4 regions of the Paenibacillus sp. FSL K6-1330 genome follow, and region 4 is predicted to be linked to each of the others. Evidence: riboswitches for the same ligand, from Rfam matches in the RefSeq annotation. Region 4 holds a riboswitch; each other region holds the start of a gene.
What was found. Region 4 has a riboswitch for thiamine pyrophosphate ahead of NYE54_RS28655 (ECF transporter S component). Riboswitches for the same ligand answer to the same signal wherever they lie in the genome.

Region 1 (7,382 bases), 2.6 Mb from region 4:
GAATTCTTTTGCCGTATAGTTCGGAGAAGGCAGTGCCATCGTATACGAGGTCCATGACCGGAGGACTTTCGGCATTACCGAATCTGTCGTCGGTCTTGATACTAGGAGAGCGTCCCTCACTTAACTCCCCGAGAGGGTTGGCAGTTCTCGTTTGGTCATTCGTTGATTCGGACCAAGGCAACTCTTCCTGCTGCGTACCCGCCGCTATATCTGCTCCTCTGTCTCTTTGGTGATCCGAACCTTCACCGGCGACGCCCGGCATTCCCTCGTCATGGCCGCCTTTGATCACAACGATCTTGGGCCCCAGATCATGAATACGTCTCGCCGCTTCCTTCCGATCTTCGATCGTGCGGATACGCATCCCCGCCAATACTTCGGCCTCCGGTATATTGGGGATGACGATCAAGGCTAGCGGCAGCAAGTCTTCTCTTAAAGCCTGCACTGCTTCGCTTTGCAGCAGCTCCGCTCCGCCCTTGGCGATCATCACGGGATCGACAACGACCTTCTCCCAGCCAAATGCCCGAATCCGGTCAGCCACCAGGCGAATGATCTCTGCATTGAACAGCATGCCTGTCTTCAATGCATCTACTCCGAGGTCCGATCCTACCGCTTCAATCTGCTCCGCGGCTGCTTCGGAAGGCAGCGGATATACGCCATGAACCCCCAAGGTATTCTGCACCGTGATCGCCGTAATCGCCGACATGCCATATACGCCGAGCTCCTGGAAGGTTTTCAGATCGGCCTGAATGCCGGCGCCGCCGCCGCTGTCGGAGCCGGCAATCGTCAGTGCCCGGGGCACGCGAGTCTTGCTCATCGTGCGCCACCGGCGGCAGCCGTTCCCGCTTCCCGGACAGCGGCATATCCCGCCAACGAGCCTGGATGAAGTTTTGCCAGCTCATCTAGAAAAGCGATCTGGAAGCTTCCCGGTCCTTGGTCCGCCGTGCATTCCGCAGCTCTCGCCGCCGCGGCCCCGTAGAAGGCCAGACCCGCCGTACCTGCAAGCAGCAGGTTTGCTTCCGCTGCGGCAAAGGCACCCAGCACCGAGGTCAGCAGGCACCCTGCGCCGGTGACCTTCGTGAGCAGTGCATCCCCTCCGGTAATGATGCGTACCTCTGTTCCATCGGTAATCACGTCCTCTTCACCGGTAATGGCCACGATTGTGCCTAATTCGCGGGCAGCCCGCACAGCCAGCTCAGCATGATGACTGCCTGCGCTATTACCAGCGTCTACGCCCTTAATCTCGCGGGCCTCCCCGACAAGATGAGCGACTTCAGCCGCGTTTCCGCGCACGAGCGAGACCTTCACCTCACTCAGAATCCGCAATGCCGACTCCGTCCGAAAACAGGTCGCTCCCGCACCGACCGGATCCAGCAGAACCGGCACACCGTGCGCATTCGCCGATTGCCCGGCGAGAATCATCGCATCCACCAGCTCGCGGTTCAGCGTGCCGATGTTCAGCACGAGCGCGCCCGCTATGGCGGCCATATCCGCCACTTCCTCCGGCGCGTAAGCCATGACCGGCGACGCGCCCAGCGCGTACAAGCCGTTAGCCGTAAAATTCGTAACCACCACGTTCGTCATATTGTGAACGAGGGGGCTCGTCTGCTGTACCTTCGTTAAAAGCGCCGAAACCTCTTTTTCCCATGCATGCATATGAATCGCCTCTCTTATCTATATTGGAATTTATGTGCTTATTATGACTCCTTATAGCACCGCAGCCTGCAGCGGCACCGGCCATTCCTCCTGCTTATATGCCATATCCCAGAACATATACTCCAGCTGGCAGCTCAGCATGAAATGCTCCTTCATCCGTTCCCGCTCGGCTGCCGTCGCGCGCTCTGCCCATTCATCGACACGGTTGCAGAACTTGGCTGTCGCGTTTTCCCCACGGTTGCCGTAGAAATAAATCCAGTCATAGAACGGATGGGATGCATCCGGCTTCACTTCATCCAGCAGCTTGCGGCCAATCTCCAGATACGTCCATGGGCAAGGCAGCAATACGGCCATAATCTCGCCCAGACTGCCCTCATGCGCCACCGTCAGCATATGACGGATATAATGATGCGCGGACGGAGCCAGCGGATACCCTTGAAGCTCTTCGTAGGTCACCCCGGCGGCTGCGCACAAATTCTGATGCGGGTGCACCTCGCTGTGCAAGATGAATGAAATCTGTTCGTTAAAGGCCGCGATCTCTTCCCTGCTGGTCGATTTGGATATGGCAATTCCGTAAATCCGCATGTAGGCATTCAAATACTCAAAATCCTGCTTCACATAGTGAATCAGCTGTTCTCGCGCCAGGTTCCCCTCGGCAATGCCTTTTACAAAGGGATGATCAAAGATTGCTTGAAAAATTCCTTCCGCCTGCTGACGGAGCTCATGCGTGAAACTCATTTTTGTCCCCACCTCCAACTTATTGAAGAGCAGGAAGTCCGTAAGTCACGACTTTCCAGACAACGCTAAAAAGCCGCCCCCGAAAACTGGAGCGGCTTCGTCAACAAGCCCGGGTGCGCCAAAAAAGCGCACCGAGACCTCATATACGAAGGCTCCACTTTCCTACGCTAGTACGAACTAGATCAGGTTCAAAGGGTCCAAGATACGCTCTTGTCTCAGCCGCCAACGGCTCCCCTAGTGGACTTCCTATTCTTTTGTCTAATACTGTACATAGGTTTATGGATGCTGTCAAATGTTAACTGTTCGTGGGCGGAGCCCCACGCTCGAAGCTTTCCCATGAGTGGGGATTAGGATGATGTACGGTGGCGGAGGTCATTCGCAAAAACGCCGGCGGCCGAAACTTGTTACGGGAACACTGACGCTCGGCTGTCATGTATTCCCCAACATAATGAGTACATAAGCGTTGGGTGTCTAGGGGTATGCATGGATGGCTGGGATTATAATCGATGTAGGGGCCGGCGGGAACTCAGAGTAGCTATGGTTTAGAGGTAGATTCCGGGGTAACACAGCGTGTATAGCTGAGGCTGCTGCTGGTATTGGTGCTTACTGCCGGTCTTGTTACTATTGCTGGACTTGGTGCTACTCCTCGAGCGTAACGGACTGAGGATACGTTATTTGGCTGAGTAGGTGTGATTTTTGATAGTTATCGGACACCAGGTACGCTATTCATAGAATATGATAGCAAATGGGCCGGTAATTGTGGTAATAAGGGATCCTGTGTCCGTTAGATTTAAAAATCGAGGGCAATTTGAGAAATAAGGGACCTGGAGTCCGTTGACAGGTGGTCTTATCGCTACTGCTGGTCTAAGTGCTACTATTGATCTTGTTGCTACCTGCTGGCTTGGTGCTACTTGCTGGTCTTGGCTACTACTGATCTTGGTGTTACTGCTGGTATTGGTGCTGCTGCTGGCTCGGTTCTACTACTGGTATTGGTGCTACTGCTGATCTTGGTGCTACTTGCTGGTCTTGGCTACTGATGATCTACTGGACTTCGTGCTACTCCTTGAGCGTAACGGACTGAGGATACGTTATTTGGCTTAATAGGCGTAATTTTTGAGAGTTATCGGACACTAGGTACGTTATTCATAGAAAATGATAGCAAATAGGCAGATTATTGCGGTAATAAGGGATTCTGTGTCCGTTAGATTTAAAAATCGGGGGCAATTTGAGAAATAAGGGATCTGGAGTCCGATAACAGTCAGGGGCAGCGGCACGAATTAGGGGGCTTAGTTAAGCTGTGCTGGCGTACGGTGTGGCATGCCTTATAGCGGCAGTACTGGCGATGCTGTGATGCTAAAAAAGGAGGCGTCCCTCAAGATCTGAGATCTTTTGGGATGCCTCCTTTTTTAGCTTTTTCCTTGCATCATCTGCTATTCGATAATACTACCCTGTAGCATTCGTCTTCATTCATTACTGAATGCCGTAAAACTCCTGCAACTGGTCAATCATCAGATTGGCCGCCAGGATGCCGCCTGCTGTATTCCAGATTGCATCATCCACTTTGTGGGCTTGGCCGTTCTTGACGACGTTCAGGTTTTTCCATAATGGATCGTTGATCCATTCCTGCTCGGTTTGGTTGGCGCCGCCATCCCCGGTTTCATAAGTGAAGTAGAAGAGTCTGTCGGCATCTGCCTCAGGCAAACGTTCCTTCGTGATCTCGTCAACGAAATCGTCTTTGGCGTTCTTGGTCATGTCGTTGCGGGCGATGCCGATTTTATCGAAAATGACGCCCGAGAACGTATTGGTATGGTACACGCGCGTCTTGCCAGCCATGAAACGGACCACGGAAACGGTCTCGTCCAGCTTACTTCCGGCCTTCTCTTTGAAATCCTGAATCCGCTTGTCGTATGCAGCCAATAGCTCCTCACCTTCGGATACCTTGTTCAGCGCCTTGGCATACAGTTCAAAATTATTCTGCCACTCGCCGCGAAGATCCTCGGCAAAAACGGTCGGCGCGATCGCCTTCAATTGCTCGTATACTTTCTCCTGACGCATCTTGTTGCCGATAATCAGGTCCGGCTGCAGGCCCGCGATCAGTTCGATGTTCGGCTGGCTCTCTTCCCCGACAACGGTAACGCCTTCCATCTGGTCTTTAATATGTGGATACCATGGGTCACCTGTCCAGGATCTAACAGCGCCTACTGGCTTCACGCCCAATGCGAGAAGCGCCTCGGTTCCTTCGTTCGTGAGAACCACCACTTTTTGAGGGGTTCCCTTGATTGTTTCCGTACCCATCGCATGTGTAACTTCATAGGATTCGCTTGCTGCGCTACCATTGTTACCACTTGCATTATTCGTCGTATCGTCGCCGGTATTGTTTGTATTTTCTTTCGCTGGGCTTGCTCCACAACCGGCAAGAATCACGATCATAATGAGAGCCAGCAAGCTAAACTTGAGGCCTCTCGTTGGTTTATTTGCCATTCCTTTTCCCATTCCTATCTAAATCCCCCTTGTATCATATCCTTCTACTTGAAAATCATTATCAATCACTGATTCAAAACTATAAAGGGTTTCCTGAAAAATATCAAGATATTTATGAGAATGATTATCAAGCTCATTGACAGATGGGGTCCCTTCACCTAAAATTCATATGAACTTAATTATTCATGGACTTAAGAAAGTGAGCATATATGCGCGTATTCGGACTATTCATATCGCTATTGGCGCTGGCTGCTGCCGTCATGGGCAGCATCGCCTTCGGAGTAACAAACGTACCTCTTCATCAGGTATTGGAATCGTTCACTCACTTCAACGGGAGCAACGAGCATCTGATCATTCTCACAGCAAGACTGCCCCGGGCGCTCATTGCACTTGCTGTAGGAGCAAGCCTAGCTGTTGCGGGTGCCCTCATGCAGGTCATCACGCGCAATCCGATTGCATCACCCAGCACGCTGGGCGTGAACTCCGGTGCAGCCTTCTTCATTATTATGTCAGCGGGTTGGCTGGGTATAAGTGGACTCCAATCTCTTACCTGGGTCGCGCTGATCGGAGCCGCGGTAAGCGGCGGTATCGTGTTTTTCCTAGGCAGCATCGGCAGGGACGGCATGACGCCAGTAAAAATCACCCTCGCGGGTGCCTCCATAGCCGCCTTCTTCCATTCCTTAACGCAGGGATTCATGCTCTCTGACGGCAAAATGTTCGATCAGGTGCTGGTATGGCTTGTCGGCTCGGTAGCCGGACGCGATTTGAACCAACTTGCAGCCGTGTGGCCGTATATGACCGTTGGCATGCTGGTTGCACTCCTGCTGGGCCGCCATCTGAACGCCCTCTCCATGGGTGATGACATCGCCCAGAGCCTCGGGCAAAAAACAGCCCTCATTAAGTTGTTAGCGGCAGCGGCTGTTATTTTGCTGGCCGGAGGTTCCGTTGCCGCTGCGGGCCCCATCGCATTCGTCGGGATTATCATCCCGCATATCGTTCGGCATTTAATAGGAAATGATTATCGCTGGATTCTGCCTTACAGCGCGGTGCTCGGTGCACTTCTGCTGGTGACGGCCGATCTCGGCTCCCGATATATTGCCATGCCGAAGGAAGTCCCGGTCGGCGTGATGACCGCAATCATTGGCGTGCCGTTCTTCGTGTACATAGCCAGGAAAGGAAGACGAGCACAATGAATAAACACCGCATATTCCGCTCCAGGAACGCTAAAGTATCGTTTATGCTGGAGAGAAGAACACTATGGGTATGTCTGATCCTATTCGTGCTTTGCATCGCCGCCATGATTATTAGCACAGGCACAGGAAGCCAGTTTGTTTCGCCGCTTCATGTCATGAAGGCATTGTTCGGTAACGCTCCGCCCATGGAGCAGGTTATCGTTATGCAGCTAAGGCTGCCCCGAATTATTATCGCCGTGCTGATCGGCGCCGCTCTCGCCGTGGCGGGGGCTATTCTGCAGGGCGTCATCCGCAACCCCCTGGCCTCCCCCGACGTCATCGGTATAACGGAGGGAGCATCACTTGGAGCGGTTCTCTTCATCTTCATATTCACAGGCACCGTATCGATCCATTGGATGCCGCTATTCGCCATCCTTGGTGCTTTTTTCATAACCGGACTGCTGTACGTGCTTGCTTGGAAAAATGGCGTATCACCGCTGCGGCTAGTCTTGATCGGAATCGGAGTATCGGCTGCAATCAAATCGATCTCCTATATGCTGATCATATCCGGACCGCTGCAGTTGGCCGACCGCTCCCTTACTTTCATGGCAGGCAGCATTTACGGCATGTCCTGGGATAAGGACGTTTTGACCCTGCTGCCTTGGATAGCTGTACTTCTACCGCTTACCTGGCTGCAGGCCCGCAATGTGAACATCCAAGCCTTGGGCGACGACGTTGCCAGCAGCACGGGCGCCCAGGTTCAGAAACAGCGCCTGATCCTAATCGGACTCAGCGTAGCTCTGGCCGGAGCAGCCATCTCGATCGGCGGCGCCATCGCCTTCATCGGTCTGATGGCACCGCATATGGCCCGCAGGCTGGTGGGTCCCTCCTTCGGGAGCGTCCTGCCGGTCAGCGCACTGATCGGTGCGATTCTGCTCCTTGTCGCGGACTTGGTAGCTCGGACGGCATTTCTGCCGCGCGACGTTCCGGCAGGCGTATTCACCGCCGCAATCGGCGCGCCGTTCTTCCTCTACTTGCTGTATCGTAACCGCAATCGATTCTAGAACCGAAAGGAGCTGGCGTCATGAATACGCTGGAAGCAAAGGGATTGGGTCTGTCCTATGGGGGAGACTTTATATTCGAAAATCTGGATTTAACCGTGCCTATAGGTAAAATCACCGTGTTTATCGGCAGCAACGGCTGCGGCAAGTCCACTTTGCTGCGCTCCATGGCCAGGCTGCTGAAACCGCAGCGCGGCTCGGTTGTACTGAACGGGGCCGACATCGCAGGCTTGTCCACCAAGGACGTGGCGCGTAAGCTCGCCATTTTGCCTCAAGG
Region 2 (7,382 bases), 1.3 Mb from region 4:
TGAATGATGTTCTCGGTCTTCCCTTCGCTTTCAATGGCTCCATCCTTCAATGCCACGATGTAATCCGAATAGAAGGAAGCGAAGTTGATGTCATGAATCACGATGACAATCGTCTTGTTCAGATCAGCGACAAGCTTTCTGAGAATCTTCATAATCTGTACGGAGTGCTTCATGTCCAGATTGTTCAGAGGCTCATCCAGCAGGATATACTCTGTATTCTGGGCGATAACCATTGCAATGTAGGCACGCTGGGTCTGACCGCCGCTGAGCTGATGAAGATATTTATGCTGCATATCCCCAAGCTCCATATAAGAGATCGCCTCATCTACGTATTTCTCATCTTCCGCGTTCAATCTGCCCTGAGAGTAAGGAAAACGACCGAAGGATACAAGCTCACGCACCGTCAGACGGAGGCTGATATGGTTGGATTGTTTCAGGATGGAAACCTTCTTCGCCAGATCGCCGCTCTTCCATTGGCTAACCTCTTTACCGTCCACCGTAATTTGTCCGCTGTCCTTGCCTGTTAATCTGCTAATCATGGACAGCAAGGTACTCTTGCCGGCACCATTCGGGCCGATAAAGGAAGTGATTTGACCTTTCGGGATCGTAACCGACACGTTATCAACGACTTTTTTGCCGCCATACACTTTCGATACGTTCGTAACCTGGATCATGCTTTACTCTCCTTTAGTAGCAGGTATATGAAGTAGACACCGCCGATGAAATTGATGATGACGCTGAGCGTTGTAGAGAACGTAAACACCCGTTCTACAACCAATTGACCGCCGACCAGTGCAATAATGCTAATCAGTATGGATGCTGCAATTAAATATGAATGCCTGTACGTCTTCATAACTTCGTACGCAACATTGACAACCAGGAGCCCGAGGAATGTGATCGGCCCTACCAAAGCGGTAGCCACCGAGATCAGAACGGCAACCACAATCAGAAGCCGCTTCACAACATAATCATAATTCACGCCGAGGTTGATCGCCTGCTCACGGCCAAGCGCCAGCACGTTCAGGTACTTGGCAAATCGGGCAAAGTACAGCAAGGTCAGCACAACGACAATGACGGACAGGACCAGAAGCTCGGTCTTCACATTGTTAAAGCTGGCAAACATTTTGTCGGCCACAAACTGGAACTCGTTCGGGTCAATCAACACTTCCATAAAAGAAGACATGCTCGAGAACAGGGTTCCAAAAATCATGCCGATCAGCAGCAGGAAGTAAATGTTGTTTCCTTCCCTTTTGAACAGAATCTTATATAAGACTCCGGCGAATAGGATCATCCCGCCGACGTTGATCAGAAAGTTAACATTGCTGCCCAGTTTGTACAGCGTGAAGGATCCGAAGACGAAGATGACGGTGGTCTGGATCAGTACATATAAGGAATCTAATCCCATAACGCTTGGCGTCAGTATCCGGTTATTCGTGACCGTTTGAAACACCGTGGTAGACAGAGCGATCGCTCCGCCGGTCAGAATGATGGCAAGCACCTTCTTGATTCTTCTTGGAAGCGCGTAATCCCAATTGCCGCCAAGATCAATGAACAGAAAGACTGCCACCAGGATGATTGCCGCTGCGGCCAACAGGCCGAGTTTGGCTTTATAAGTCATAAGCCTTTCTCCTCATCAGTAAGAAAATGAATATACCGCTTCCGAGTACGCCCACGGTTAGACTAATCGGAATTTCATAGGGATAAATAATGATCCGGCCCAGGATGTCACAGAACAGTACGAACCCGGCCCCCAGCAGCGCGGTATGCGAAAGGCTTTTTTTCAAGTGGTCTCCTAAGTACAAACTGACAATATTAGGTATGATCAGACCAAGAAACGGAATCACGCCGACCGTCAGCACGACAGATGCCGTAACCAGCGCCACGATGACCAATCCCAGATTCACAACTCTCCGGTAGTGAAGACCCAGGTTGGTTGCAAACTCCTCTCCCATTCCGGCCACCGTAAACTTGTTGGCGAACAGATACGCCAGAATCAAAAGCGGGATACTAATATAGAGCATTTCATACTGGCCCTTCATGATCATGGAAAAATCACCCTGAAGCCATGCGGACATATTCTGAATAAGATCATATTTGTATGCAAAGAAGGTGGCTATCGAACTCACGATATTACCAAACATCAGCCCTACGAGCGGGATGAAGATCGCATCCTTAAACTTAATCCGATCCAGTATCTTCATGAAGATAAAGGTTCCTACCAGAGCGAATACAAATGCCACGAGCATTTTGATAAGCGGACCGCTTGTCGTGAAGACGAGCATGGCTACCAAAATCCCCAGTCTGGCAGAGTCCATCGTACCTGCCGTGGTCGGCGATACGAACTTATTGCGGCTGAGCTGCTGCATGATCAATCCGCAGATACTCATGCTGACACCCGCCAATATAAGACTGACAAGCCTAGGAATCCGGCTTACAAGCATAATATGCTGTTGTTGTTCTGTCATCGAGAACAGTTGCAGTGGCGAGATATCTTTAACTCCAATAAATAATGAGATTATCGAGAGTACCACAACGGCTGCAAATAAGTATCTAATCTTCATGGCTCTTCCTTCTATGCGTATGTCTCTAAAATATCCGGGATCTCGCAATTTTCAACGCCATTCTCATTGAGATTGATTATCAATCGCGCTCTGATATGCATTATATCATCCTCATTCTGGCTCGACAAGGGTAATTGAGAATCAAAATCAATTAATTTGTTCATACTTGTATATTTTGTTCATGAATTGTTCATAATATGAAGTTTCGAGAAGACATAGCTAATATCCTCAGGTAGGAAGCACTCCTTTCGTTTAAACCTCCATATAATGAAGCTTCTCAAAAAGCCAAACGGATTCAATTCATATTTAATATATAAGGGAAATTATATTTAATCAAAAGTCGTTGACAATTACTCTAAGTTATATTAATATACTAACATAAATATTATTCCTAACTAAACGTAAGTTAATATGGAATGATAATTAAAAATATTGCTAAATAAGCAACATGCATATTTGCTTGAAGTAAAGGACATCTTCTTATCAGGCGAATGCAAATTCGATTACACCAGGAGGTTTTTTTTCAATGTCTAAAGATTTTTCAACTGCACTCAAAAGTCGCCGTTCTTATTACGGGATTAGCAAAGAATCCGTTATCTCGGACGAGCGTATTCAGGAAATCGTAAACGAAGCGGTTAAGTATACCCCGTCTTCTTTCAACTCTCAAAGTGCACGCGTCGTTGTATTGCTTGGCGAACAGCATGATAAACTGTGGAACATCACGGAAGGCATCCTGAAAGAAGTCGTTGGCGATGAAGAAGCATTCAAATCCACTGCCGACAAAATGGGCGCATTCCGCGCTGGTTACGGTACGGTATTGTTCTTCGAGGACAACAACGTCATTGCCGGGCTGCAACAGAACTTTGCCGCTTATGCCGACAACTTCCCGATTTGGTCCAACCAATCCAACGGCATGCTGCAATTTGTAGTATGGACATCCCTTGAAGCAGAAGGTCTGGGCGCATCCCTGCAGCACTACAACCCGCTGATCGACGAAAAAGTAAAATCCGAATGGAACATCCCGGAAAGCTGGAAGCTGCTTGCTCAAATGCCTTTCGGTAAGCCGGTTGCTGAACCAGGCGAAAAAGAATTTGCACCGCTTGAAGATCGCGTAAAAGTATACAACTAATTAAATAGATGAAAAAAGGCCGCCTCCCTAAGTTCCCGCAACTTGGATAGGCGGTCCTTTTATAATGGGCAAAGATTGAAAAACCGATCACTAAGCGATACAATTAGTCAAGTAAGAACCCTCGAACTTCTAAGATAACAGAAGCTCCGGGCAAACTTGCGATAACCAACTACATAGAATGTTGGCTGTACTAGGGGTGCCATGTGCTGAGAGACGGCGGTTTGCCGTTAACCCTTAACACCCGATCTAGGTCATACTAGCGTGGGGAAGTGTAGCATTTATGTTTATTTCTTTTCGTAGGCATAACTGCACTTTCTTCACGGGGTGCGGTTTTTTTGCGTGGACTTATATCATGGGGAGGAAATAACAATGAATGAGCTTGTATGCGGAACCAGTCGGATCGTTGGGTGCCGGTTCTCGGTATTTCCCATGACGGACCGGTTTGTGGAGGTCATCATGGGCGCACTACATTCCGTAGATACGGGGAAGGTATGGATTCAGACAGATGATGTGAGCACCTGTATTCGTGGACGTGCAGAGCATGTCTTTGATGTTACAAGGGCGATATTCGCCTATGCTGCAGCGAGTGGCGTGCATACCGTTTTTAATGGTACTTATTCCATCGGTTGCCCCGGAGATACGGACGCCGATGTATATATGACCGAGGATTCGACTCTCTTAAACAACGACATCGGGGAACATGCCGATATTGAGACTGCTTGCCAATTCGCTCTATACCCCATGGGTACCGATGACTACATGGATGTCATCTACGGTGAAGTTAATCGTACGAAGGCAGCCGGGACATTCGCCGGAAGCGTTCATTACGCCAGCCGATTGGATGGGTCTCTGGCCCAGGTGTTTGGATCCCTTGAAGAGGCTTTTTTACATGCGATTCAATCTGACAGCAGCCATTTGGTCATGACTGCGGTTGTGTCCGCACACAGCCCTTCGGTCAAAGCCGCATCGAATTGAGCTTTATTGAGGCAGACAAAAGCCCGGCAAGCGCCGGGCTTCCTGTCACTACTGCCAAGAATCTTGACGGTTTAAACCCAAGCACTCAAGATAATTACGAGCAGGATAAAGAGAACCAAAATAATTCCTACTGAATTGTTCCATCCACCGCCGCCATATACTCCGCTCATGAAGATCCCCTCCTGGATTTAAAGAATGACGTGATGTAATCACACTATTATAGTATTTCCCGTCTCGTGCTAGTGTCACGGCTAATGTACCCCTCTTTTTATATTGGCAAGGAAATTCTATTCGTCATAACCAATGAGAAGCTTGCCTCCGTACGGATGGAGCATTTCCTCGGTGAATGCCATAAGAACTGAAGGATCATCCTGGCGATACATCGCCGTGAGCGCTGCTTCCAATCGTTCTCCCAAGATCGAGTCATAGCGGTTGAACAGACGGAACAGCGTTTTCCCTTCACCCGTCCACTCCCGGTTCACCCTAAGTACAAAATCACAGAGAATCGCCGCTATTTTGTGCACCGTAAACCACTTTTCGGCATCCCTTCGGGGACTCTGCAAATCCAGCAGGTACTCGGTTAGCATATAACGGTATTCGTTAATGTCGGTTAGCATCAAGGGCATGGGTCCGTAATTCAAGTCGCTTCGAGCTTCCGCCTGCACCTCTTCTCCCTCAGGCAGCGCGTGCAGCACCGTCCCTTCTACGACCATCCGCTGCAATGAAGGATTCGCCGCGATCACTCCCTCATCGAAATATTCGCGATAGGAGGATAAAGACAATATAAATATTTCCGCGATCCACCCATGTGCCTCTATCGTCTTCCTGCTGAAATCATGACCATCCCGTTCAATGACTATGATGTCCAAATCGGATTGTTCGTTATATTCACCTCTGCTCGCGCTGCCGCCAAGCACAGCAAGCAAACAGTCGGGATAATCGTATTGTATGATGCGTTCCGCTGCCTCTACCGGTTCCATCCTCATGACGTTTCCTCCAGTATGATTCTGATCCTCCCGAAAAAAGGGCTCAAAATATCTAATTCAGCTAAAACCCTAAACGTACCTGAATCATATGGTAAATAAATAAACGATTACCCTCATGTTGATGACAAGGAAGAAGGGATAGATGAGATGAACTATATTCATATGCTCTCCAAATTAGGTATGGGCAGTGCCCACCCGGGAGGATTCGAGGCAACCCTCCGAATGCTGAAGAATTATCCCATTCAACCGGGCAGCCGCATTTTGGAGGTCGGGTGTGGAACGGGCAGAACTGCATGCCATCTCTCGGAGATGGGGTATCAAGTAACGGCCATTGACTTGAACGAAAATATGATCAAAAAAGCCCGTGCAAGAGCCGAAGCGATGGAAATCGACGTGCAATTCCAACAAGCGGATGTATGCGCATTGCCTTTCGAGGACAACCAATTCGACCTAATCATGGCCGAATCCGTTACCGTATTTACGGATACTACGAAATCACTGCCCGAATATTACCGCGTTCTGGATCATGGAGGCGTCCTGCAGGACAGAGAATTGCTGCTTGATAAACCCATGCCGGAGGCAAAACTTCAGGAACTGCTCGAATTCTTCGGAATTCCTAATCTCATGATGAGGGAAGAATGGGCGGACTCCCTCTTGGCTTGCGGGTTTAAACAGGAAGAAATTCTGGAGTACAACCACTTCAATGACCAGTTAAAGGAAGAGCAAACACGTCATCTGGATACATTTGAACAGCGCGATAAAGGACTCCTGTTCGATGTGGCGCTCTGGGAAACGTTGTTCAAGCATGACCGCATGATCCTGGATAATACCGATTATCTCGCTTCCGCCTTATTCCGGGCTGTAAAATAAAATCACTTCATATCTGTGCATCAAGTGGGGATTCGCATATTTGCTGCGCATCCCCTCTCCCTCCTCAATTTCGGTCCTTTCGACCTAATCCAACACTTTTTGTCAATTCGTTATATCTAGTTTTGCCTGTCGATGCTATAATCATGGTAAATATATCCTATGTTGTTGAGGAGGACTCATTCTTATGGCATGGTTCAACAGACTCCCTATCTCGCGAAAAATTACCGCAGCCTGTTTTCTCATTGCCGCTTTGTTTGCGGTTCCAATGCTGCTTGCATTTATTCTAATGGGTAAAGCAATCATTGGCGTGGTCATCGTCGTGGCACTAACCGGTTTTACTTTTCCTCTTTCTCGTCTTATTGAGAAAACGCTTACCAATTCCTTTGCGGAGATCTCCAGCGTTTCCGCCAAAATCGCCAAAGGCGACTTCACCTTCCAGGTAGAAGAGGTTGGGGGCATGAACGATCTCAGCCGAACGTTCAACAGCATGGTGGACAAGCTTCGAAAAATATTGCAGGAAACCTCGGATATCACCCGCCAGGTCATGTCGTCAAGCTCCAACATCTCGATTAAAAACCAGGAGCTCATTCAAGTGATGAATCAAGTCTCCTTATCTTCCAATGAGCTTGCTGTCGGCGCGAACGAAATATCGGAAGACGTAGCCGAAATGACGCATTCCATCGGTGAGATCGAAGAGAAGGTCAGCAATTATACGCATTCAACCCAGGAAATGAATACCCGTTCGATCGAAACGCTGGGACTGGTTGAGCAAGGAAGGGACTCCGTTGCCAAGCAGTCTGCAGGGATGCAGCGTAATATTGACGCAACAGCAAAGGTCTCGGAATCCATAGATGCGCTGGC
Region 3 (7,382 bases), 1.9 Mb from region 4:
CTGGGATCTGACGCCGTTTCTTAAAGACTATCCGAATTTGAACCGCGAAGAACTGAAGGAAATGTGGGAAATCACCAAGGTGGATGGCAAGAACATCGTCATTCCTCGTTATTATCCTAGCTATGGCGGCGGAGTGTTCCCGATGATCCGCAAGGACTGGCTGGATGCCCTTAAGCTGGAAACGCCCAAAACGCTGGATGAGTTCCATAACGTGTTAAAGGCTTTTAAGGAACAGGATCCGAATGGTAATGGACAGGCCGATGAGATTCCATATGCCGCAAATCCGGGGGCTCTCGCTTATATTTACAATATATTTAATGAAACGCAAGGGTCCTGGAAGCTTCAACCCGATAATACCCTGACTCCGATTATGACGTCGGACGAGTCAAGGGAGGCCATGCTGTGGATCAAACAGGCTTATGACGAGGGCTTGTTCCCCAAAGACTTCGCGATCATGAAGTTCTCGCAGGTGATGGATACGATGCGAAGTGCCAAGGCAGGGGTAGGGGGCATGTCCATGAACCATGCCTGGGTGACCGGCGAAGCCGTGAAAGGCGTTGACCCCAAGGCGGATCTAATGCCGCTTGCTTACTTGGAGAATGCAAACGGGGTGAAGTATACGCCTTCAGGATCGCCGTACTATGGAGTGTACCTGATTCCGAAGAAAGTGCCGGAGGCGAAAGTGAAGAAAATCCTCGAGTTTTTCGATTACGGTTATAGTCAAGAAGGCAATGAGATGCTGACCTACGGAATCGAAGGTGTCCATTATAATGTGGAGAACGGGAAGAAGGTTGCAACGCCGCAGGCCGCCGTGGATAAGACGGGTGACGGCAACTTAAACAATATGATTCACCTCGTCAGCGACGATATGGCCATCAGCGCGGTAGGGATGCCGGATGAAGTTTATGAGCGAAACGTAGAGATTGTCACAGAGCGCAAGACGGTCAAGGTTCCGAATCCTTCAGGAGAGCTGTATTCGGAAGCCTATAACAAATACTATCCCGAGATTTCCAAGAAGGTGGAGGATATGCGGGTCATGGTCATCACGGGCAAAGAACCGGTTGAATCGTACGATAAACTGATCGAAACGATCAAGAGTGATCCGAAGATGAAGGAAATTACAGACGAGATGTCAAAGGCGTATCAGGAGAAGTACGTTAAATAATGGAATCCAATACCACAATGCTGCAACTTGCATTGTGGTTTTTTGGCGTGAATAACAGGAATAGCTCCTCCATGTTATATTTCTGATGTCTAATATTAAACATCCTATAATTTTACATTAAAGCATAAAATATTACATGAGGGGAGGATATAAAGTCATGGAAACGAAGGAAGGCATAAAGTTTAATATCGAGCAAGAACGGCATAAGCTTCATAAGATGAAGCAGCGGTATCGTGATTTTAATCATCCTAAAGTCCTCGGTCAATCGATCGTGCTTGATGAGTTGATTAATCAATATAACCGATTTCTTAAAGAAAACAAGCCGATTGCGTAAACAACCGACTTAAAGCTGAATGAAGATTCTTTTTATAGATCGTAAAGTCTCGCGGCGTTCTCATAAAAAATCCTGCGAGCCTCGGATATGGACAGCCCCTGAAGCTCCGCCCATGCCGCAGCCACAGCAGCCGTCATCCGAGGATGGGTCATCTGTCCGGTGAACGGACCTTCGAACGGCCAAGGACCATCGGTTTCGGTCATGACGAGATGATCCGGATACCTACATGCCATATCCCGAATTTCTTCCTCATAGAGGATGTCAGGCGTGAAGGAAATATAGTATCCGTTACCGGCCATCCGCTGCAAGGTGTCACGGGAGCCCTTGAACCAATGGAAATGGGCACGAGTGACGCCGTATTTTTCGAGCAAATCACATGCGATATCCGCATCTTCATATACAGCGTGCAGAATCACCGGTTTATGATGCTTTTTAGCAAATGCTATAAATTGCTCCAATAGATAGGCGTAAGGGCGGTTATCCCAAGGTCGGCCCTTCGATTCAGCCTCCAGCCTGGCGTAATAGGGGAGACCCACCTCTCCTACGGCGACCATCTCATCGGCATGCTCTGCCATCCAATCCAGCAGCTCTTCGGTTTCGTTCGTGGAAGGGAGGTGCTGCTCCGGATGATAACCGAAAGCCGGCCGCACCATCGGTCCGTACTGCCTGGCCAGCTCCAGGTTTCGCTTGCAGGAAGCCAGATGCATGGAGACGGAGATAACGGATTGAACCTCATGATGACGGATATCCGCGAGAATCGCTTGTTGATCGGATAACGAATAGCTGTCCAGATGAATATGAGTGTCCAACAGTGGTAAATTGGCTTCACTTTGCGTGAATGATTTCATCGTTACATAACCTCGCTTGTAAGCTTCCACGAAGCGCTTGGCTAATCATGGATGTATGTATTCCGCTGGCCTTAATCGGTCAGCGCTTATGCTGTTCTTCCCGCATGATGGCGGAAATTTCGGTTTTTAATGCGATGAAGGACGGATCCATCAGGATGTTTTCCCGGCGCGGGCGGGAGAAAGGGACTTCTACCCGTTTCAAGATGGTTCCGGGCCGGGCTGACAGGATATAGATGCTGTCCGAAAGGAGCAGTGCCTCCTCGATATGATGGGTAATCATCAGCACCGAACGGCGCGTATCCTCCCAGATATCGAGCAGCCAGCGCTGCATATCGCTGCGCGTCAGCGCATCCAATGCGCTGAACGGTTCATCCAGGCACATGACTTCCTGGGGACTCATTAGTGCGCGCAGAAAAGCCGCCCGCTGCTGCATTCCGCCTGAAAGGGTGTGCGGATACGCCTTCTCGAAGCCGGTGAGGCCGGCCCGTTCCATCCAGCTGCGGGCATGTTCCCTGGCAGCGGCTTTCGTGGTGCCTCTCAGCTCCTCGGGAAGGAGCACATTGTCCTCCACCGTACGCCAAGGGAACAGGGCTGGCTGTTGAGGCATATAGGCGATGCGGCCTTTTTCCCCGGTCACGTCCTGACCATCCATGAGGACCGAACCCGTATCCGGAGCGGTTAATCCCCCGATGATATGGAAGAGTGTGCTCTTTCCGCTGCCTGAAGGACCGATCAAGGAGACGAATTCCCCGGGTTGTACCTGAAGCGAAAGGCCATCCAGTACATGCACTTCGCTGCGCCGGTCGCGGAAGGTTTTCCGAAGGCTGCGAACCTCGAGGGCAGGTGCTGATGAGACCGACGCAGTGGACGGGTAAGCCCCGTCCTGCACAGGCAGGGATACTTGAGGTGTCATATCGATAAATGGCCTCTTTTCATATAAGATTCGAAATGTCTATTCACAAGGGGCTCAACCTTTTCGATTCCAGCGGATGAGCCGCTTCTCCAGCAGGGTGATCAGCAGCACCATCAGCAGGCTGAGCAAGACGATGACCAGGATGGCAACAAATACCCGATCCGTGCGGTAGCCGGATTTTTGCAGCATCATGTAGTAGCCGATTCCCCGGTCCGAGCCGATCCATTCCCCGATAACCGCCCCCATCACCGAATAGGTGGCCGCAATTCGAATCCCGGAGAAGATGGAGGGAAGGGCATGCGGCAGCTCCAGCTTGGTGAAAATTTGCCACGAGGTAGCCCCCGCCATCTGCATATAATTCATCATGGTGCGGTCGGTACGTGCGAGTCCATCCAGGGCCGCAACAGCGACAGGGAAGAAGCAGACCAGCGTAATCACGATAACCTTGGGCAGCATGCCGAAGCCGAACCAAATCATGAGAAGCGGGGCTAGGGCGATTGTCGGCACATTTTGGCTAAGAATAAGAAGCGGATAAAGGGCGGTTTTGAGAAAAGGCACCATGTGCAGTGCCAGCGAGATGATTAGACCGATTGCCGTACCGATTATAAAGCCGATCAGGGTTAATTGCAGGGTGGCCGCTGTATGCTGGAAGAGACCGGAAGCTCCAGTAACGGCCTCATGCCCGATGGCCGTCGGTGCAGGCAAAATAAAGGGTTCAATGTCGAACACGGATACTGCCGCCTGCCATACCACCAAAAAGAAGAGAACCGCCACAACGGGCGGCCAAACAGAACTCCACCAGCTTCTCATGGACGGTATTTCTCAGTCAGCTTATCCATGCTGATGCCGCTTGGATGATGCGCGATTTTGACCTGGGATATGATGCTGGGACTGCCCGCATTCACCAGCGCCTCGTGCATGCGCTCAACGATCCTGAGCAGCTCGGAGAGCTCTCCTTCCATGGTCGTTTCGAGTGCATGAACCTCGTATTTCACGCCTGATTCCTGAATAACCTTGATCGCTTCATCTACATAAGGGATGCTGTCGGTCCCGTTTGGCGTTCTCGGTATTACTTGAATGCTCAAGAGAGTATTCGCCATATAAACTCATCCTTTCGTGCAAGCTGTATTGTAATGGAAGAGAGGCGGCCTGCTGCAAAGGCCGTCTCTCTTCTTTAATATAGAAATAACCTTATGGCTTCTCCGGTAAAAATTCATTGGTAAATGCGCTGTCAGCGTCAAGCTCCTTCTCCAGCAGCTTGCGCTCAAACATCCAGTCTGCGTACCCCGACCATACTTCGGCTTTCTGTTCGCCCCAGCGGGATGCATCATCCTGATAACGGGGGCTCAGCCATTTCTGGCTGGCGAGAACCAGTTCGGCATCCAGGTCGGGAACAGCCTTCGTCAGCAGGGCTGCCGCATCTTCGGGATGTTGAATCGCATAGTCGTATCCTTTTGAAGTCGCCCGCATGAACGCTTTGACAAGCTCAGGGTCTTCCTGGATCTGCTTCTCGTTCGTTACGATCACCGGTGTGTAATAATCAAGCTGCTTGGAGTAGTCCTTCACATAAATCATGTCAAGCGGCTCATTGCGAAGCTCGGCTTCAATACCCGTCCAAGCATAGAAAATCCAGGCGAAATCAATGTCGCGTTTGACGGCCGTAAAATAATCGGCATCGCCCATATTGACCATATTCACCTTGCTGACATCGGCACCATCGATCTCCATGATGGACTTCATAACCGCTTCCTCCACAGGCGAACCCCAGCCGCCATAGGATTTCCCTTCAAAATCGCCTGCCTTCAAGATGCCTTTATCCTTGGGAGCCGCAAAGCCGGATGTATTATGCTGAATGATCGCTGCGATGGAAACGAGCGGCAATCCTTGGGTTCTGGCCAGCGTTACGCCTTCCTGATAGCTGATGCCAAACGGCACATTTCCGGATGCGACCAGCGTATCCGTTCCGCCTGCTCCCGGCTGGACGATCTGGACATTAAGCCCTTCTTCCTCATAATACCCAAGCTCCTTCGCTGCATACAGGCCGGTGTGATTCGTATTGGCAGACCAATCGAGCATCAGCTGTACGTCACGGAGCTTCCCGGAAGTCTGACTGTCCTCACCTGCGGCGCCTGTCTTCTTGTTCTCTCCGCTTGTACCGCATCCGGACGCAACCATCAGCAGGACGCAAGCGAGAAGCAGCGGAATCCATCTTCCCTTCTTCATCGTTTCTTCTCTCCTTTAAGTTCTCTTTCTATTACCTCGCAACTCCACAAAAAAAACGCCCTGATGATATCAGGACGCATGACGGCGTAAGTGTATACCACGGCAAATAAATAGCTGCCGCAAACATGGGCTTCCTACGCTGGCATTACCCAGATCAGGTGTAAGGGTCAGTATCATATCGGATACACTCTCAGCCGGCCAAATTCCAGCTCCCCCGGTATTTATGAAGTTTCGATCATTACATCCGCTATTATAGTCCTAACACAGCAGACCTGTCTAGTTCGAAGAGGCGCGAACGTGACAGGTCTTTGTTAGAACACTAATGCAATGGGAGAATTAATTGATGCTATGAACCTTTCACAAGGTAAAGTGTTTGAATACGGCTTCTACGCAGAGATTAGCGCTGGAAGAACTCAATCCATTCTCCTTCGGGACCGTGCACGAAGAAATAGCGGTACCCGTTCGGAAGCGTCACGATTTCCTCGTCCAAGTGAGGAACGTCAAGTCCCTGCACACGGGCATATTCCTCTTCAATGTTATCCGTGCTGACTGCAAAATGATGTACCGTTCCTTCCGAAGGCAGCGTGTCGCTGTATCCCTGAATAAGCTCGACTTCCGTCTCGTTGCTGCCGTTAAATCCTAGGAACGCCAGCTGGATGACGCCATTAGTATGGGTCAGGCGGTCCTTCAGCTCAAGTCCGACTACGGATGTATAGAAGGCGATTGTAGCTTCAAGGTCCCGGACAACAATACCAACATGATCCAATCGTTTCTGTGACATGGTTCAACACCCCTTCCGATTCATATAAGATATGACTGAAATATTATCATATAATTCCTATACGTCAAGTGGGTGTTATGTTGTTTGTGCACAGACTAATAAGATGATTTTTCTTTCATTTCCTCATCTTTACTTTTGGGTGGGCAAAAAGTATCATGAGAAATAGATATGTTAATTCAAAAGACCTAACACACTTAAAGTGAACCAGCGTACCTTTTGGCCGAGGAGGAATGCTTATGAGTCCAACTCCAGCAGATCATCTGTGGATTCGACTCGCCATAATATATGCATTCATTCAGATAATGATCGCTCTGTGGATGCCTGATGCTTTATCGCTTCAGCGTGTACTAGTCATTATTTCTCCTGCAGCCGCTTCCGTTTATTTAATGCGGATCCGTCGGCGTTTTGAGGTTCATCTTCGCAGGTTTTGGCTTATTGTGAGTCTCGGATTGATGGGGGAGGCAGTGGCCCGAACCCTCCACGCATGCAATATCTGGTTTGGAAAAGAGAACGCTTTCCTGCCAGTTCTAACCCATTTGTTCTGGGGGCTCGAACTTATCCTGTTCGCAAGTTCTCTCATTTATTTATTCCGGCATGTTCAGGGTTCGTTTCGGGGGCTGCGGTTTATGCTGGATATCCTGATTGTTGGCATAGCGGTCATGACGGTAGGATGGGAATATTTCATCAAGCCTGAGCTTCAGGGTCTGGTCCATGAGGCAGTATGGGGAAACCTTTGGGTGGACATGCTGTATCCACTGTGCGCAATGGTACTTATTTTTTTTACACTGGTGTTGTATTTTAATACCGGACAGTTAAGGAAATGGGCGGCCATCCTGTTATGTCTTGGCGGAAGTACATTTATTGCCGGAGATGTTCTGTACATCTATCTCGTTGATCTTTTGGATATCGAGGTTCGCTCCTACCTGTATCCACTCTATACGTTATCGGTATTTTTCATTAGTTTCGCAGGCGGACAGTCCGCTCCTGAAACCCGTAATCCATCTGTTGGCGAGCGGGAGCCTCGTTCAACCGGAAACCTGATCGTAAGGTACCTGCTTCCCTACAGCGTGCTCGGCGGGATGTTTGCCCTTATGGCGCAGCATTTTGGAGGGTGGACT
Region 4 (7,382 bases):
GCTTGGCCTCCATCGCAGCGGCTACCCGATGGGCCCGGCGGATGCTCTGCGCCAGCAGCGGCACCACATACAGTCCTGCGCGATTCACCATGCCGCGAATCCCGCGAATCGGGCGAACTCCTCGCACTTTCAAGGCTTGGCGGCGGATTACATATTCCTCCCACACCATGGGCAGCAGCCGGATCGAAGCCATGAAGCTGTAGGCATATTTGGGCGCCAGCCTCAGCTTCTGCATCAGGCTGTAGAATAAATCCACCGAGGACGTTGTCGTAACGAGCAGCAGTCCCTCCGAAGCAAAGGCAATTCCTTTAAAGCCCAAATGCAGCCCCCGGTAGAAGCTTTCTTCCGATACCCGGAACAATCCCCACTCCCACCAGATCGTCTCCCCCTTACCGAACAGCATCATGGAAGAGGCGGACGATATGAAGGCAAGCAGAAACGGAATAAAGAACAACAGCATTTTCCACGGCTTCACCCCGCTGAGCACCACCAGACAGACCATAAAGATAAGCGCCTGATACAAAACAAAATCAAGATCATGGGTTAACACCGTCATGAAAAACAGCGCACAGATCAGTCCCAGCTTCACCACCGGATTCGCCCGGTGCAGCCAAGTGATCCGCACGGGGTTCCATATATTCATGCGTTCACCCCCGTGAGGCGTTGATCGGCCGCGGCTAAGATACCCCGTGGGACGACAGCGCCCTTCACTCCCTTAGCCGTCTGCTCGGATGCAATCCCGCCAGAGCAGCGCGGGGAAGGCATGCTCGAGGTCAGCCGTCCCTCCCGGATTTCCCATATATGCGTGGCAACCCGCTGCGCTATCTCCATTTCATGCGTCACCATGAGAATGGCGGTTCCCGCGCGGCGCAGCTGCTCGCACATCTCCAGAATCGCGAACGTATTCCGCGCATCCTGCCCGAAGGTTGGCTCATCCAGGAGCAGGACGGACGGCTGTCTTGCCATGGCCGTAGCCACGCTCAAGCGGCGCTTTTGGCCTGTCGACAGCTGGTACGGATGCCTAGCCTCCATGCCCTTCAGTCCAAAGCGTTCAAGACAGCGGTCGGCCTGCGCCTTCGCTTCCTCCGGCGGCACATGATCCACCAGCAGCGAGTAAACCACCTCATCCCCGATGCGCTCCGTCAGGAATTGAAGCTCCGGATTCTGAAACACGAATCCGATTTGGCGCAGCTGCTGCTCTCTCTTCTTTCGCACCTTCCGGCGCTTGCCCTGAATGACCTCTTCCCCGCAAAGCACATAGGTCCCTTCGGAGCGCAGCAGCCCCATCAAACTTAACAGCAGCGAGCTTTTGCCTGCTCCGTTCGGCCCTACCACCGCAATGAATTGTCCCGGAAACACCTCTGCCGAAGAGAGCGTGATGACAGGTTTATCCCATCGGAACCCTCTGAAATCCGCCAGTTGAATGACAGGCTCCCCTCGCTGAGCGTACGTCGGAGCAGCCTCATGTACAAGATTACCCGACTCATCGTCAAACACGTCGACCGGAGCGAATAACTCTCTGCCCGCCCGGGTCTGCGCGTAACCTTCCCATACGCCGGGATACCAGATTCCATAAGCTTGGAGTTCCCGCTCATATTCAGCGAATATCGCTGCTGGGGGACCTTCGCCCAGAATCACCCCATCCGGGCTGAACAGCACGACACGATCCACATATTGGGCCATTTCTTCAATCCGGTGCTCCACGATGATCAGCGTACGCCCTTCCGAAACGGCCTTCACCGCGGACCAGATTTGCTCCCTGCCTTCCGGGTCGAGCAGCGCAGACGGCTCGTCAAGCAACAGCACTTCCGGCTCCAGCAGCAGAGCCGATGCCAGCGCAAGTCGCTGCTTCATGCCTTGGGACAAATGCCCGATCGGCATATGGAGCTCCTCAAGATCAAGCCCCACCTCGCGCAGGGCCGCTTGCATCCGATCCTTCATCTCGTCACGAGGGACACTTAGATTTTCCAGTACGAAAGCCAGCTCTTCATCCACGTACGGCATACAGAACTGGGTATCCGGATCTTGAAATACATAACCCCAAGAGCGTGGAATCAGCTGGGCCTCGCATTTCATCGGCACCTCCGTCGCGCGGGGAATCATCCCGCTAAGCACCTGCAGCAGCGTGGATTTGCCACAGCCGCTCGGACCGAGCAGCAGCACCTTCTCCCCGCGGACAGCCGAGAAGGAGAGGTCTTTGAACATCAATCGCTCCTCGCCCGGATACTTCAGACGCAATCCCTCTACATACACGGCCGGTTCCGGAAGCATCTCAGCAGACTGAGCCGGAACCTGGCTAACCGTGGCATTAGACATGGCGCGGATCATCCAGTGCTTCGTAATCCTTCTTCGACGCAGGACGGAGCAGGGATGTCACGCCCGTACGGTCGAGCGCTTTAGCCAGCAGGAGCATAAGAAGGCCTGCAATGACAGCGCCGCTAAGTACCCGCATACCGTATTTAGCGAGGAACATCCACGTCTGCAGGTCATCCGTATAGCTGTAATAGAAGTCCATGATCATCGAGCCGATGGCTGCACCGGCACCGGCAATCGCCAGCGTCCACGCCGAGGTGCTCCGATAACGGAACGCCGCGAATACCAATTCAGCCCCCAGTCCTTGAATGACGCCATACAGCAGTAGGGTCAATCCCCAGCCGCTGCCAAACAGCACTTCTACGTGGGCCGCCGCCACTTCCGCGATAATGGCCACTCCCGGCTTCCGGATCAACAAGTAAGCAAGCGTGGCTGCAGCGAACCACATGCCGTATAACAACTCATCCGCTTCAAAGAACAGCGGTTTTAACAGATTGTAAACCGAACCCCAGAAGTGATAAATGACGCCAAGCACCAGTGATACCAGTACCGTAACCAAAATATCGCTTAACCGCAGTCCTTTTCGGGGCTGAACCCCCAACTTCTCTTGCACAGACGTTCCCATAACAACACATTCCCCTCTCCACCTCTATTTTTGTGTAAACACAACAAAAAACCGTCTGGAAAAACGCGCAGACGGAAAAATAGGCCCTATGTAGGCAGGGTCGGATATTCTCTACGCTGGCATTACCCAGTTCAGATTAACGGTCAACAGCGGATAGCAGCTGCAATCTCAGCCTGATTCACTCAAGCCCCCGTATTCCTATTCGGTTTTATGTTAACTTTAAAATACACATTCACTCCGGAATAAGCAAGAACCTTTTTTCAAAAATGGCTATTTATTGATTTCCATCTCATTCTATGTCAATATCAGAGTGATTGGCTTTTCCACCAACGTTTATTGCTGACACCTATGTACAAAGGAGAATGACATGGCTAAACAATTGCTGCGTCTGATGACTGAGCTGTCTTCCCGCAAGTGGCTGTCCCGAATCATGGGGCATTGTTCCCACAGCCGGCTGAGCCGTCATCTAATACCTGCATTCATACGAATTTATCAAATTCCGGCGCACGAAGCGGAGAAAGAAATCAACGAATACCGCTCACTGAACGAGTTCTTTTCCCGCCGGTTAAAAATAGGCCTCCGCGCCATAGATGACACCGCCGACGCCATGGTAAGCCCAGTCGATGCCACAATTTCGGCAATGGGCGTCGTCAACGCCGGTACCATTCTGAGCGTTAAGGGACAGGATTATACCTTGAGCGAGCTGCTCGCGAAATCACCGAGAATGGAAAACTACATCCACGGTTATGCATTTGTATTGTATTTAAGCCCGACCGACTATCATCGCATTCATTCCCCGGTAACCGGTGTTCAGGCGGAAAGCGAGCATTTGAAGGGACGCGTTTACCCCGTGAACGATTTTGCGATGACCCATATCCGGAATGTGCTCAGCCGCAATGAGCGCCTCATTACCTATATTGCGCATGAGTTCGGCGAAGTCGCCGTCGTGAAGGTCGGAGCCATGAACGTAAGCAGCATCCGTTATGCTGACGAGAACGTGAAAAAATACGAAATCGGCGATGAACTCGCGTACTTTGAATTCGGCTCTACAGTTGTACTTTTGACGGAGAACGGCACGTTTACCCCTCGCGGTGATCTGGAACCCGGCTCCAAGGTGAAGATGGGAGAACTGCTCGGTTTGCTTCACCCGTCCCCATCCAGAAAAGGGTGATTCCATTTACCTTACCAAACATCGCATGACAAGTTAAGGCCATGAATCATTCGCTGCATGCATGATTAACGCCGACCCAGCATCCGATAAATGATCCGCTGAAACAGCCGATCCGGCAGTACGCCCTTGATCCATGCGATCACCCGCGTGCCTCGGGGCAACATATAGCGGAACCTGGGCTTAGCCATGGACGCAATTTTTGCCACAAGCCTGGCTACCTCCTGCGGATCCCCGCTTCCCCTGGCTGTCCGCTCGGAATAGTCCAGCACGCCCTTCAGCAGACCGCTGTAGGGTGATCCTTCCTTCACCGTAAGCTCCCCAAAGCTTTTGTTCCAGATCGGCGTACCATAGGCACCAGGCTGGATCAGCACGACATCAATGCCAAAGGGCATTACTTCCATGGACAGGCTTTCGCCAAACCCTTCCAGCGCAAATTTGGAGGACGCATAGGGTCCATAACCCGGAAATCCGACCACGCCGCTAATGCTGCTCATGAGAATGATTTTGGATTTTTCGGTTCGCCGGAGCAGCGGCAGCATATGCTGTGTCACCGATACGGTCCCGAAAAAATTCGTCTCCATCTGCTTTCGCCAGCCGCTAAGCGGCACTTCCTCCACCATGCCGCCTACCGCCTCCCCGGCGTTGTTCACCAGCACGTCCAAGCGGCCATACCTTTTCTCTAACTCCAAGGCAGCGGCCTTGACTTGTCCCTCGATGCAGATATCCAGCTGAAATACGTGAATACGCTTGGCAACATCGGCTTGTTCGGCTCGGGCCAACAGTTCTGCAGCCGCCTCCGGCCTGCGCAGACCCGCTGCCACGTCATAACCTGCTTTTGCCAGCTCCAAGCTGATGTGCAGTCCGAACCCGCTCGACGCGCCCGTGATCAGCGCAACCTTTCCTGCTCCTGCCGTTACCACCGGATCACCGCTTGCTCGGCCAATGCCACTCTCTCCATCACACCCATCACCCTTCCGTTTTCGAAATGCCTGCCCGGCCATTTTTCTAACCCTGCGTTTAGCGCTTTATGCTTACTCCTAATATAACAAAATTTCGCAACGTAATCAGAGCCCCTATCCATATGTGCATCCTTTTACAACGTAATCAGACAGAGTCCCTATCGATATATGTATCCACTAAATAGCCCCACAAAGTGGAGCCTATGCTTCGATGCTTATTCCAAATACTTTGCGGGGACCCTAAAAACATATCGAAAAAAGGGAGCCATTTAGCTCCCTTTTGCGTTCATCCAGAGAAAAGCGTATATGATAACGGGATTCAACGTCACCCGTATGTAGGCCAGGTTTCATTTAAAACCATACATCCTGATGATCCTGAGTCGTTGTCTTCATGCGGCGCAAGCGATTTCTGAAAATAGCGCAGCCACCACGACTGAAGAAACGTCCACGCACCCGTCTTCTTGGGCTCATTCCTCTCTCCCCCCTTCATAAAATAAAACTGTATCTCGTTTTTTACCCTAAATCGCTTGCTATGAAACCATTAACCCCTCCTACCAATCAGGTAAGTTATGGAAGGGCGAGGAAATCACCGAATCTCGGATGGGCTCTTGCCCGTATACTGCTTAAATTGCCGGCTAAAAAAGAAAATATCCCGGTAACCCAGCGCGTCAGCTACCTCCGTTACGTTCATGCCTTGGTGCAGCAGCAGATGCTGCGCTCGCTCGATCCGCATCTGAATGATGTATGATTGCACCGGCGTGCCGATCAGTTCCTTGAACTTGATCGAGAAGTAACGGGGGGACAACCCCGCTCTAGCGGCCAAATCTTCTACCCGATGGGGAACCCCCGGGTGCTGACGGACATAATTCGCGATTTCATGGATAGCCTCTGACAGCTGATTGCTTGCTTTTTTGACCACCGGCTCAGCAAGATCTGAACGCAGCAGATGAATCATCAGCTGTTTCAGAATAAGCTGCCCCTCCTCCAATGATCCATAGGGCTTGTCCAGATACAAACGCACGTAGCGCGCGAGCAAATATTCAAAATCCATCGTTTCCGTCAGCTTGCGATAGGATGCAGGGATATGCTGCACCGGGTCGGCCACATCAAAATGGATATATGTCAATACGAGCGGTTTCTGCGGATTGTGCGTCGCACTCGTATGATCTCCTGGTCGGAACAGGAAGCAGCTTCCTTTTCCCACAGCAAAGGGCTCGTCATTGAGCTCGACCGTGCCTTCACCGCTCCATACATAGAACAAATCATAATTCTGCATGGGTCTTTCGCGTTTTTGCCATTTCCAGCCTGGCTCACATACGATTTTGGCAAGCGCAGACATGATTATAAAAGAAGACGGCGATGCATTTAGCATCACGTCATAACCCCCTCATCTCATTCAAAAATTGACCTCTTTTCCATCATACCCGTTTTTTATGTTTTTTGCATGTCCAGCCATGCCTGCGCAATCCGGGTAACCCCTTCTTCAATGCTGGCTATGTCCAGATGCGAGAAGCCAAAGCATGCGGCAGGCAATCCGGGTATACGATGATATACCGATGCATCCCGAAACATGACACCGCGTTTGCGGGCAGCTTCTTGGAACTGGGCATACTCTTCCTCGGAGCGCAGCCAGTTCGCATAAACATGCAGGCCGGCATCGCCGGGATGAAGACGAAACAGTTCGGAGGCATGCGTATCCATCGCCTGGCGAAGCGCCTCATACCGTGCGCCATACAGTCGAGTCATTCTTCTAAGATGCCGACCGTAACCCCCTCGCACAATAAAGCGCGCCAGCGCGCGCTGCTCCAATACGGCTGGTGAGATCGGCTCGTACAGAGCCTTAGCCTGCACAACCGCCTCAACCAGGCTTGGGGGCAGCACGGCATACCCGATGCGGAGCCCGGTGAACATCGTTTTGGAGAACGAACCGACAAAGATGACACGTCCCTCGTTATCCAGCATTCGCAAGGGCTCAATTGGCTTGCCGCCCCAGCGGAACTCGCTGTCGTAATCATCCTCGATAATAAAGGCCTGACGGCTTCGCGCCCAATTCAGCAGCGCCCGTCTTCGCTCCAGCGGCAGCACCGCTCCCGTCGGGTATTGACGGCTGGGGCTTACGACAAGCAGACTTGCGTCCCAGTCACGCGGTATCAATCCGGTATCGTCTACCGGGGATGGCAGCGGAATCCCGCCACTCAGGCTGATGCCCCGATAGATTCCTTGATAGCCGGGATCCTCCATGACCACCTGATCGCCAGGATCAACCAGCAGCTGAAACATGAGGACTAACCCCTGCATGGATCCGCTGAAGATC

Region 1: another riboswitch for thiamine pyrophosphate. It lies ahead of tenA (thiaminase II); the one in region 4 lies ahead of NYE54_RS28655 (ECF transporter S component).
Region 2: another riboswitch for thiamine pyrophosphate. It lies ahead of NYE54_RS22705 (YkoF family thiamine/hydroxymethylpyrimidine-binding protein); the one in region 4 lies ahead of NYE54_RS28655 (ECF transporter S component).
Region 3: another riboswitch for thiamine pyrophosphate. It lies ahead of NYE54_RS03255 (ABC transporter substrate-binding protein); the one in region 4 lies ahead of NYE54_RS28655 (ECF transporter S component).

Annotation. Positions count from the first base shown of each region.
Region 1 is NZ_CP150269.1:1,450,374-1,457,755, reverse strand. Features, by position in the region: gene thiD (bifunctional hydroxymethylpyrimidine kinase/phosphomethylpyrimidine kinase) at 1-814, opposite strand, end outside; gene thiM (hydroxyethylthiazole kinase) at 811-1,653, opposite strand; gene tenA (thiaminase II) at 1,705-2,391, opposite strand; TPP riboswitch at 2,534-2,637, opposite strand; gene NYE54_RS06385 (iron-siderophore ABC transporter substrate-binding protein) at 3,862-4,884, opposite strand; gene NYE54_RS06380 (iron ABC transporter permease) at 5,082-6,065, shown strand; gene NYE54_RS06375 (iron ABC transporter permease) at 6,062-7,108, shown strand; gene NYE54_RS06370 (ABC transporter ATP-binding protein) at 7,129-7,382, shown strand, end outside.
Region 2 is NZ_CP150269.1:5,013,092-5,020,473, forward strand. Features, by position in the region: gene NYE54_RS22685 (ABC transporter ATP-binding protein) at 1-674, opposite strand, end outside; gene NYE54_RS22690 (iron chelate uptake ABC transporter family permease subunit) at 671-1,618, opposite strand; gene NYE54_RS22695 (ABC transporter permease) at 1,608-2,561, opposite strand; gene NYE54_RS22700 (nitroreductase family protein) at 3,088-3,690, shown strand; TPP riboswitch at 3,873-3,975, shown strand; gene NYE54_RS22705 (YkoF family thiamine/hydroxymethylpyrimidine-binding protein) at 4,060-4,665, shown strand; gene NYE54_RS22710 (sporulation protein YjcZ) at 4,737-4,835, opposite strand; gene NYE54_RS22715 (nucleotidyltransferase domain-containing protein) at 4,953-5,651, opposite strand; gene NYE54_RS22720 (class I SAM-dependent methyltransferase) at 5,799-6,521, shown strand; gene NYE54_RS22725 (methyl-accepting chemotaxis protein) at 6,706-7,382, shown strand, end outside.
Region 3 is NZ_CP150269.1:738,583-745,964, forward strand. Features, by position in the region: gene NYE54_RS03225 (extracellular solute-binding protein) at 1-1,165, shown strand, start outside; gene NYE54_RS03230 (aspartyl-phosphate phosphatase Spo0E family protein) at 1,323-1,499, shown strand; gene NYE54_RS03235 (TatD family hydrolase) at 1,532-2,347, opposite strand; gene NYE54_RS03240 (ABC transporter ATP-binding protein) at 2,427-3,260, opposite strand; gene NYE54_RS03245 (ABC transporter permease) at 3,315-4,070, opposite strand; gene NYE54_RS03250 (MTH1187 family thiamine-binding protein) at 4,067-4,360, opposite strand; gene NYE54_RS03255 (ABC transporter substrate-binding protein) at 4,452-5,483, opposite strand; TPP riboswitch at 5,598-5,709, opposite strand; gene NYE54_RS03260 (VOC family protein) at 5,881-6,264, opposite strand; gene NYE54_RS03265 (GGDEF domain-containing protein) at 6,501-7,382, shown strand, end outside.
Region 4 is NZ_CP150269.1:6,271,948-6,279,329, forward strand. Features, by position in the region: gene NYE54_RS28645 (energy-coupling factor transporter transmembrane component T) at 1-643, opposite strand, end outside; gene NYE54_RS28650 (ABC transporter ATP-binding protein) at 640-2,316, opposite strand; gene NYE54_RS28655 (ECF transporter S component) at 2,309-2,938, opposite strand; TPP riboswitch at 3,030-3,142, opposite strand; gene asd (archaetidylserine decarboxylase) at 3,306-4,109, shown strand; gene NYE54_RS28665 (SDR family oxidoreductase) at 4,175-5,110, opposite strand; gene NYE54_RS28670 (AraC family transcriptional regulator) at 5,655-6,440, opposite strand; gene NYE54_RS28675 (PLP-dependent aminotransferase family protein) at 6,500-7,382, opposite strand, start outside.